One region of the Hydrogenophaga sp. ZJX-1 genome, then DNA from elsewhere that is predicted to be linked to it. Evidence: predicted binding sites of a transcription regulator. Region 1 holds the regulator's gene; the other holds the start of a gene.
What was found. Region 1 encodes sigma-54, which starts transcription at its own class of promoters, with help from an activator protein. Its sites were predicted from a motif close to TGGCANGNAANCTGCTTT; they were not measured.
Positions count from the first base shown of each region.

Region 2: nifH (nitrogenase iron protein) is a predicted target of sigma-54. The motif match lies at 2,607-2,624, and genes of this name have one in related genera.

Region 1 covers NZ_JBMBRA010000009.1:173,356-178,683, reverse strand. Annotated here, with positions in the region: gene ACN5W5_RS22005 (THUMP domain-containing class I SAM-dependent RNA methyltransferase) at 1-1,223, opposite strand, end outside; gene rpoN (RNA polymerase factor sigma-54) at 1,371-3,023, opposite strand; gene lptB (LPS export ABC transporter ATP-binding protein) at 3,136-3,912, opposite strand; gene lptA (lipopolysaccharide transport periplasmic protein LptA) at 3,918-4,553, opposite strand; gene ACN5W5_RS21985 (thiol:disulfide interchange protein DsbA/DsbL) at 4,693-5,328, opposite strand, start outside.
Region 2 covers NZ_JBMBRA010000001.1:80,566-85,893, reverse strand. Annotated here, with positions in the region: gene nifD (nitrogenase molybdenum-iron protein alpha chain) at 31-1,494, opposite strand; gene nifH (nitrogenase iron protein) at 1,582-2,475, opposite strand; gene ACN5W5_RS00455 (group II truncated hemoglobin) at 2,856-3,314, shown strand; gene ACN5W5_RS00450 (hypothetical protein) at 3,311-3,919, shown strand; gene ACN5W5_RS00445 (NAD(+)--dinitrogen-reductase ADP-D-ribosyltransferase) at 3,940-4,788, shown strand; gene draG (ADP-ribosyl-[dinitrogen reductase] hydrolase) at 4,781-5,328, shown strand, end outside.

The sequences.
Region 1 (5,328 bases):
CGCATCTTGCCGGGCAGCTTGAGGTCGGGCGTGAGCAGCCAGGCGCTCCAGCCGGCGTAGTGGCTTTTCCAGTGGGCGGCGAGCTGCAGGAAGAATTCGCTGCCGTCGCCGCCGTCACTCATCTGCGCGCTCTCGCGGCCCAGGCCGGGCGCGGGTGGAGCGGCCTTGCCGGCGGTGAAGGTGCGCGGTGCGCGCGGCTCCATGCGCTGGGCGCGGGCACTGGCATTCTCACCGGCCACGCCGGCCGCGGCGATGCGCTCGCCGTAGGGCGGGTTGAGCAGCATCACACCGGGCTTCTGGGTGGGCGGCAAACGTTGCAGCGCATCACCGCCACGCAGTTCGATGGCGTGGGCCACGCCCGCGCGCTCGGCGTTGCGTTGCGCAAAATCGACCATGCGGAACGAGACGTCGCTGCCGAACACGATGGGCGCGTGGCCTTCGGGCCAGTCGCGCATGTCGCGCTCGGCTTCGTCCTGGATCGCTGTCCACACGTGCTGCTGGTAGGGCAGCATCTTTTCAAACGCAAAGCGGCGCAGCATGCCAGGCGGTATGTTGAGCGCGATCTGCGCCGCCTCGATCACCACCGTGCCGCTGCCGCAGCAGGGGTCGTACAGCGGAGTGATGTCGTCCAGCGATTCGGCCGCGCCGCCGTTCCAGCCGGTGGCGGCGATCATGGCCGCGGCCAGGGTTTCCTTCAGCGGCGCGTCGCCCTTGTCTTCGCGCCAGCCGCGTTTGAACAGCGGTTCGCCCGAGGTGTCGATGTAGAGCGTGAGTTCGTCGGTGGTCAGGTGGGCGTAGATGCGCACGTCGGGCCAGGTGGTGTCCACGCTGGGGCGCTCGCCGCGTTTGTCGCGGAAGCGGTCACAGATGGCGTCCTTGATCTTCAGTGCGGCGAAGTTGAGGCTGGTCAGCGGGCTGTGCTGCGCGGTGATCTCGACCTTGATGGTCTGCTGCGGCGTGAACCAGATTTCCCAGGCGATCTCGCCGGCCGCGTTGTACAGGTCCTGCTCGCTGCGGTAACCACCGTGCCACAGCTGCACCAATACCCGTTGAGAGAGTCGGCTGTGCAGGTTCAGACGCATGGCGTCGCGCCACGAGGCCTTGATGCCCACGCCGCCGCGTGCCTTGAAGGCCAGCGGTTCGTTGGTGATGCGCTGCACCTCGTCGGCGAGCATGTCCTCCACGCCAGCGGCGCAGGGGAGAAAGAGTTTGAGCTGGTTCACGGCAGGTACTGAAGATGTTGAGCGCGGGTGCGTCCGCAGGTGGCGACTACGCGGCCCAGCTTCCGGCACGTGCCACGGAACTGGCTTTGCCAGGCCGCGGGTGCGGTCCCCCTTGAGGGGGGAGACGCGAAGCGGCGCAGGGAGTGTTCACAGCGCTTTGCGCAGGTTGGCCGGCGCGATGCGCAGCGCCTCGCGGTACTTGGCCACGGTGCGGCGCGCGCATTCGATGCCCTGCTCCTTGAGCAGGTCGGAAAGCTGATTGTCGGACAGCGGTTTCTTCGGCTCTTCCGAGGCGATGAACTGCTTGAGCAGGGCGCGTACCGCGGTGCTCGACGCGTTGCCCCCAGTTTCGGTACCGAGCGAGGATCCGAAAAAGTACTTGAGCTCGTAGGTACCAAACGGCGTGGCCATGTACTTGGCGGTCGTCACGCGGCTGATGGTGGACTCGTGCAGGCCCAGCTCGTCGGCGATCTCGCGCAGTACCAGCGGGCGCATGGCGAGTTCACCGTGCATGAAGAAGTTGCGCTGGCGCTCGACGATGGCGCTCGACACGCGCAGGATGGTGTCGAAGCGCTGCTGGATGTTCTTGATGAACCAGCGCGCTTCCTGCAGGCGCTGCTGCATGGCGGCGTGGCCGGCTTCACCGCCGTTGTCGCGACCACCGCGGTTTTGCCGCATGGCGTTGGCGTAGACGTCGTGCACACGCAGGCGCGGCATCACGTCGGGATTCAGGATGACCTTGAAACCCCGGCCGGCGCGCGTGACGATGACGTCGGGCACGACCACGTTGCGCTCGACATCGATGAAGCGGCGCCCGGGTTTGGGTTCCAGCCGGGCGATGATGGCCAGCGCAGCACGGGCGGTTTCATCGTCGATGCCGCACAGGGCACACAGGCGCTTGATGTCGCGTTTGGCCACCAGTTCCATGGACTGGTTGCAGATGGCCAGCGCCGCGCGAGCTTCGGGGGAGTTGCGCAGCTCCTCGATCTGCAGCCGCAGGCATTCGCCGAGGTTGCGCGCGCCCACACCGGTGGGCTCCATGTGCTGCAGCAGGCCCAAGGCCATGCGCAGCTGGGCTTCAGCGACCTCCAGCTCCTCGATCCCGGGAGCGGCCGCCTCGCGGCCGTGCATGAGCCGCCAGAAGCCCAGGGCGAGCTCGGCCAGGTCGTCTTCCAGGTAGGCGTCGTCGTTGAGCGACTCGATCAGGAAATACAGCGCCGCCTGGTCTTCGTCGCTCAGCCGCAGACAACGGGCCTGCTCGTGCAGGTGGTCCTGCAGACTGACGGGGCTGCGGGCCAGGTCGGCTGCGCTGGCGGTTTCGTCGTCGTCGCCGCCCGAACCGCTGTTGCGCGCGGGTGCGTCACCGCCCCATTCGCTGTCGTCGGGCGCCATCTCGACCGTGCCATCGCCTTCCCAGCTTTCTTCCACCGGGGTGGCACCGTCGAGCCGGCTTTCAATCTCGTCGCCAGAGCCGCTGTCAGCGGGCGTGTCGGACGTGCTGCTGACGCGGTCGGGCAGCGGGCCGTCGTATTCGGTCGGCGCGGCCACGGCGTCGGCCACCGGCAACGCGGCCTCGGCGATCTGTTCGCCCGCGCTCACCGGCGCATCGACCTGCTCCAGACCGAAGGCTTCGCGCTCGGCGATGTCTTCGGTGCGCTCCAGAAACGGGTTTTCGTCGAGCATCTGCTCGACCTCCTGCGCCATTTCCAGCGTGGAGAGTTGCAGCAGCCGGATGGACTGCTGCAACTGGGGCGTCAGCGCCAGATGCTGCGAAACACGCAGGGACAGGCCTTGTTTCATGCCTGGAAGTACAGCAGTGCGAAACGGAGATTCGCCGCCGGGCCGCCCCAAGGCGAATCAGCCCCCTCGGGGGGCAGCGAAGTACATGAAATGACGATCGTGGAGGTCATGTTCACATGCGGAAGTTCTCACCCAGGTACACACGGCGTACTTCGGCGTTTTCGATGATCTCGGCCGTCGTGCCGCTGGCCAGGACGTGACCGTCGCTGATGATGTAGGCGTGGTCGCAGATGCCCAGGGTTTCGCGCACGTTGTGATCGGTGATCAGCACGCCGATGCCGCGGGACTTCAGGAACCCGATGATGTGCTGGATCTCCAGCACGGCAATCGGGTCGATACCGGCAAAGGGCTCGTCCAACAGGATGAAACGCGGGCGCGTGGCCAGGGCACGGGCAATCTCCACCCGGCGCCGCTCGCCACCGGACAGGGAGGGTGCGGGCGAATCGCGCAGATGGTCCACCCTCAGATCCTTGAGCAGTTCGTCGAGCCGGCTGGCGATTTCAGGTTCGCTCAGGGCATGGCCATCCACATCGTGCTGCAACTCCAGCACGGCGCGCACGTTTTGCGCCACCGTGAGCTTGCGGAAGATCGAGGCTTCCTGGGGCAGGTAACCCAGGCCCATGCGGGCACGGCGGTGGATCGGCAAGGCTTCGATGCGCTGGCCGTCGAGCAGGATCTGCCCACCATCAGCGCGCAGCAGGCCCACGATCATGTAGAACGAGGTGGTCTTGCCCGCGCCGTTGGGGCCCAGCAAGCCGACCACTTCACCTTTGTCGACCTTGAGGGAGACATCCTTGACCACCTTGCGGCTGCCATAGGCCTTCATCAGACCCTGAACTTCCAGACTGCTGCGCACCGCCATCGCCGGTGGCGTACTGGCCATGGGCATGGTCGTCACTGCTTCTTCTCGTTGAGATTGGTGCTGGGGCGCAGTTGGGCTGGATCGGTGGCGGGAGCGGGTGCCGCATCTGCCTCCGGAATGGGTGTCAGCATCGCCCGCACCCGACCCGAGGGGTTGGCGGCGGTGCGGTTGGCGGGGCCACCCTTGACGGTGAACACCTCGGTCAGGCTGTTGTAGGTGATCTGGTTGCCCACGCTTTCGTCGTTGAGCAGGGTGCCGCGGTAGCGGCGCAGCACGGCGCTGCCGGTGAACACCACGGTCTGGGCCTTGCCGTCGTATTCGATGCGCTCGCCCTCGCCTTCGATCCACTCGTCCAGGCCCTCGCGCTTCTGGCGGAAGAAGCCAGGCGCTGCCGCCGTGCCGGTCACCACGCCGAACTGGTTGCCCTGCGGGTCCTGGCGCACGTCCATCTTGCTGCCCCGCATGACGATGGTGCCCTTGGTGATCAGGACGTTGCCGGTGAAGACGCTGGTCTGCCGCGTGTCTTCGTAGCGCAGCGAGTCCGCCTCGATGTTCATGGGCTTGTCTTTGTCGGCCAGCTCCGCCTGGGCCGCGCCTGCCAGCACCAGACCGGCCATCGAAGCCAGGAAGCGAAGGGTCCATCGGGGGGGAAAGTGGTGTGTGGGCATGGCTTTAGTGGGGCACAAATCTTGCATTCATTGTAACGGCGCAAAGCCGACTTGTTGGCGATCGGCACTCAATCGACAGCCCCTGAAAACACAAGACCCGCCAGATGCGGGTCTTGTCTCGAGCTGGGGGAAGCAAAGATCAGGCTTTGCGCGCTTCGACGATGAGCGAATCGGCAATCAGCATGGTGCGTGGCCCCTGTCCGCCGATGTAGAAACGGCCCGCCACGCCCAGTGCCGGCGTGCCCTCCACGTCGTAGGCGTTCTGCAACGCAGTGGCGGCCTCGGCCATCTTGACGGCACTGCCGTTGAAGAAGCCGATGAACTTTTCACGGTCGACGCCCTGCTTTTCCACCCACGCGATGATCGCCGGCGCCGTGGTCAGCGGCAAGCGCTCTTCGTGAAAGGCCTTGAACACCTTCCCGTGCAAGGTGTCGACCAGGCCCATGGACTCCAGTGCGAAATACAGGCGCTGCATGGGCACGAACGCCTGGGTGAACGCCACCGGCACGCGACGCACCTTCACGTCGGCGGGCAGCTTCTTGATCCAGGCGTTGAGCAGCGGTTCGAAATTGAAACAATGGATGCAGGAGTAGGCAAAAAACTCCACCACCTCCACCTGCCCGGGCGGCGTGCTGACCGGCACCGGCTGGCTCAGGCGGACATAGTCCTTGCCTTCCTTGAACCCGACGCGCTGGGCCCAGGCGGGGCTGATGCCAAGGCCACTGGCGGCGAGGGCACCGGCAGCCAGCAGAGAACGGGAAATATCGCGGCGTTG
Region 2 (5,328 bases), on a different contig from region 1:
GACCGGCACAAGCCAGGCCGCCCACGGTCTTTAGGCTGCTTTTTTCCAGGGAGCCTTGGTCAGGCCCCAGATCGGAGAGCTGATCGCCATGTCCATGTCACGGGCGAAGATGGCAAAGCCGTCGTAGCCGTGGTAGGGGCCGGAGTAGTCCCAGCTGTGCATCTGGCGGAACGGCACGCCCATCTTCTGGAACACGTACTTTTCCTTGATGCCGGAGCCGACCAGGTCGGGCTGCACCTGCTCGACGAACTTCTCGAACTCGTAGCCGGTCACGTCGTCATAGATCAGCGTGCCGTCTTTCACGTAGTGCGTGGTGCGCTGGTAGTCGTCGCCGTGGCCGAATTCGTAGCCGGTGCCGACCACGTCCATGCCCAGGTCTTCGTAGGCGCCGATCACGTGGCGCGGACGCAGACCGCCCACGAACAGCATGACCTTCTTGCCCTGCAGGCGCGGCTTGAACTTGTCGATCACGGCCTGCATCAGCGGCTTGTACTTGGCGATGACCTCTTCGGCCTTGGCCTTGATGCTGTCGTCGAAGTGGCTGGCAATTTCGCGCAGGCTCTTCTCGATCATGGTCGGGCCGAAGAAGTTGTATTCCACCCATGGAATGCCGTACTTCTCTTCCATGTGCCGGCTGATGTAGTTCATCGAGCGGTAGCAGTGCAACACGTTGAGCTTGGCCTTGGGCGTGTTCTCGATCTCGGCGATGGTGCCGTCGCCGGACCACTGGGAGATCACGCGCAGACCCATTTCTTCGAGCAGGATGCGGCTGGACCAGGCGTCGCCACCGATGTTGTAGTCGCCGATGATGGCCACGTCGTAGGGCGTGGAGACGAACTCGGGGCGCTTGTTCGGATCGGTGCGGTCGAACACCCAGTCGCGGATCGCGTCGTTGGCCAGGTGGTGGCCGAGCGACTGGCTCACGCCGCGGAAACCTTCGCAGCGCACGGGCACGATGGTCTTGCCTTCGTATTCCTTGCTCTTCTTCTTCGACACGGCTTCGATGTCGTCGCCGATCAGGCCGATCGGGCACTCGGACTGGATAGAGATGCCCTTGTTCAGCGGGAACAGCTCTTGAATCTCATCGATGATCTTGTCCAGTTTCTTGTCGCCACCGAACACGATGTCCTTTTCCTGGAAATCGGAGGTGAACTGCATCGTGACGAAGGTGTCGATGCCGGTGGTGCCGATGTAGTAGTTGCGGCGCGCGGCCCAGGAGTACTGGCCACAACCCACGGGACCGTGGCTGATGTGGATCATGTCCTTGATGGGGCCCCACACCACGCCCTTGGAACCGGCGTAGGCACAACCGCGGATGGTCATGACGCCCGGCAGGGACTTGATGTTGGATTTGACGCCGCAGTCCGGCTTGCCTTCTTCGAACGAGCCCAGGTGCTTCGCCCTGCGCTTGGCCATCTTTTCGGGATAGGCCTTCAGCACTTCATCGATCAAGGCTTTGTTCGTGGCCTTGCGGTCTTCAACTGTGGCAGTCATGGGTAACTCCGATGGATATTTGGTTTGCTTGGGTGATCAAGACCGACCCGCCGGCACAAGCCAGGCGGATCGGACTTGCGGGGCCGTTCAGGCGGCGGCCAGGGCGGCGGCGGCCGCAGCGGCCTTGCCGACTTCGGACTCGTCGATCTGCTGCATGATCCCGAACTCCATCAGCATGTCTTCCAGCTGGTCCATCGTGATGGGGGTGGGGATGGTGCCGTTGCCAGCGTTGTTGTGGATCTTCGAAGCCAGGGTGCGGTACTCGGCGGCCTGCTTGGAATCGGGTGCGTACTCGATCACGGTCATGCGACGCAGCTCGGCGTGTTGCACGATGTTGTCGCGCGGCACGAAGTGGATCAGCTTGCTGCCCAGCATGCCGGCGAGGGCGTCGGCCAATTCGAGTTCCTTGTCGGTCTGGCGCTCGTTGCAGACCAGGCCACCCAGACGCACACCACCCGAGTTGGCGTACTTCAGAATGCCCTTGGAGATGTTGTTGGCCGCGTACATGGCCATCATCTCGCCCGACATCACGATGTAGATCTCTTGCGCCTTGTTTTCGCGGATGGGCATGGCGAAACCGCCGCACACCACGTCACCCAGCACGTCGTAGGACACGTAGTCCACGCCGTCGTAGGCGCCGTTTTCTTCCAGGAAGTTGATCGAGGTGATCACGCCGCGGCCAGCGCAGCCGACGCCTGGCTCAGGGCCACCGGACTCCACGCAGCGGATGTCCTTGTAGCCGATCTTCATCACGTCTTCGAGCTCCAGGTCCTCCACCGAACCGGCTTCAGCGGCCAGCGAGAGGATGGTGTCCTGTGCCTTTGCGTGCAGGATCAGGCGGGTCGAGTCGGCCTTGGGGTCGCAGCCGACGATCAGGATTTTCTGGCCGAGGTCGGACAGAGCAGCCAGGGTGTTCTGGGAAGTGGTCGATTTACCGATGCCGCCTTTACCGTAAAAGGCGATTTGCCGAAGTTTGGCCATTGCAGTACTCCATTCAGGAAAGTTAAAGAACCTAAGCAAGCGTTGCCGCGACTTTGGGTCAGCCTTCCGTGCCTGTTGGTCTTATTGCTCTAGGTTCACGTCGGCCGGACTGGTGTCCGCGCAGCCTCCTCTTTGCAGCTTCCGTGCCATGTTGTTTGGCCTCTGTTTTGTCGCTCTTGAAACAGGGCCGCTACAGAGGGAAAAGCGCACTTTTCGGGGCTCGCGACGGGCGCCGAAAGGGCTTTGTCCTGTTCCCGACAAAACGGCGAAATCCGTCGCACACACATCGCGTCGAAGGGTCGCCGCGGCGGCTTTGTGTCGCATTTGATGGCCGCGGGTGGACAAATCCGCCTGGTACGGTCATTGCTCTTTAGAGAGGCATGAACCTGCCCCACGCGCTCACCACCGAACCGGTCGCTCCGCCCTCGCACTTTGAAGCGATCGGTGGCCAGGCGGCGGTGGACCGCCTGGTGAACGCCTTCTACGCGCAGATGGACAGCCGGCCCGATGCCACTGTCATCCGCGCCATGCACGAGCCCGATCTGGGCCACACCAAGGCCGTGCTGCGGCTGTACCTGGCCGAGTGGCTGGGCGGCCCCAAGGACTACACGGCGCAGCGCGGCCACCCGCGCCTGCGCATGCGCCACGCGACTTTCCCCATCGGCGTGCCCGAGCGCGACGCCTGGCTCGCCTGCATGGACGCCGCGATGCAGCAGACCGGCGTGCCGGCGGACCTGCACCGCGTGCTGATGGCGGCCTTCTTCAAGACCGCCGACTGGATGCGCAACACCCCAAACCCCCCGGCAATCCCTGCCACCAACCCGAAGGAAGCTCCATGACCGCCACCCTGGCCACCAAAGAGATCGACGACACCGCGTTCGCCCGCCTGGACGACGAAGGCCGCCTGCTCAACCCCCTGCTCAAGGGCAGCACCAACAAGTTCGGCCGGGTCGGCTTTCGCGGCGAACTCGCGCTGCGTTTTGCGCCCAAGCTGGCCGACGAAGCGCGTCCGCCCGAACTGCTGTGCGGCCAGACCATGGCCGTCGGCACCGTGGGCGAGAAGACCCTGTCCTTCTTCGCCGGCTACCTGCTGAGCTTCGAGTACCTGAAGGACGTGGCCGAGGTGCTGGGCGACACCCTGAGCGCGGGCGGCAAGTACTTCCTGTTCTGCAACAACATCGACCTCTCGAAGAAGTACCAGGTGCCTTACAAGGGCGCGATGTTCTACGTGCTGCCGATCGACGAGGCCACGGTCTACAACGAACTGCTCGACCTGTTCTACCTGGAAAAGGGCGACCTGAAGAAGAAGGACACCGCGGGCAAGCTCGACGCCATCGCCGACGCCGCGCTGAAGTTCGACGTCACCTTCGACACCATCACCTACGACGAAGGCCTGACGCTGATGGGACCGGTTCGCAACCCGAACGAAAACCGCCCCGTCTGATCCGACCTCCTGAGCCGGCCGTGGCAAGCGATGAAGGCTTTGATCAGCCCCAACGCTGGACCAGCACCAACCTGGTGGGGGTGTCCACGGCCTGGCTGGCCAGCACGGGTTTCAACCAGCGTGCGCCCGAGCTGCACATCGCCGGCACGCGCGAGACCCAGCCGGGTCTCTTCGCGCTGCTGGACCGCTGCAACGACCTGACCCAGGCGCGCGAGGTCTTTGTGCACTACCTGTCCATCGCCTTCGGTCTGCAAGCTCCCGAGAAGTCCGCCAACGGCAGCGCGGCATCGGCCGGGCCACGGCGCTGGCGCGGCAGCTGGCGCCGCCTGCTGCAGGGCTGGGGCATGGACGCCAACGGTGTCGCGGGTGCGGTGCTCAAGGGCTGGGTCGAAAGCCGCTTCGGCCTCGTGCCCACGTTCCACAAAGCGCCGCTGGCGCATTTCCCTTCACCGGCCTGGGTGGCCTACCTGGAAGAAAAAACCAGCAGCCGCCACCACAGCAACAACATCCACCAGCAGCTCGACCTGCTGTACGAGTTCTGCCAGTGGGCGCTCGCCCGCTTCCCACTGCCCGCGCCCCAGATGCAGGGCCCCCACGTGCGGCTCTGGCGCGGCAGCAACCGCGTGGAAGAGCAGCTGCTGCAAGGCACGCTGCGCGAACGCCGTTGCCGCGTTCGGCTCAACAACATCGTGTCCTTCAGCCTCAGCCCCGAAGAAGCCTCGTGTTTTGGCGACTGGGTGTTCGAGCTGCTCGTGCCGCGCAGCAAGCTGCTGGTGTTTCCCGGCCTGCTGCCCGGCCAGGTGCTGCAGGGCGAGCAGGAAGTGATCGCCCTCGGTGGCGACTACGACGTGGTGGCGCGCTATGACTGATCGTTTTGACCAGGTGCTCGGCGCCTACCTCGGTCTGGCCATCGGCGACGCCCTGGGCGCCACGGTGGAATTCATGCGCCCGCGCGAGATCGCCCTGCAATACGGGGTGCACCGCGACATCGTGGGCGGCGGCTGGCTCAAGCTCGCGCGCGGCCAGGTCACCGACGACACCACCATGTGCCTCGCCCTGGGCGACGCCCTGCTGAAGGCTGGCCCTGCCGGCCTGCAGAACTTTGTGGCCCACGGTGACGAAACCCTGGTCCGCGGCATCGCCGAGGCCTACGTGGGCTGGTGGCGCGGCAAGCCGGTGGACTGCGGCAACACCTGCCGCCGCGGCATCCTGCGCTTCCTGCAGGATGGCAGCCTGTCCGGACCCTACAACGACGGCGACGGCGGCAACGGCGGCCTGATGCGCAACCTGCCCGCCGTGCTCGCCACGCTGGGGGACGACGCGGCCTTTGAGCGCCTCGCCATCGCCCAGTCGCGCATCACCCACCACCATGCCCTGTCCGACGCGGCCGTGCTCGGAATCGGCCGTCT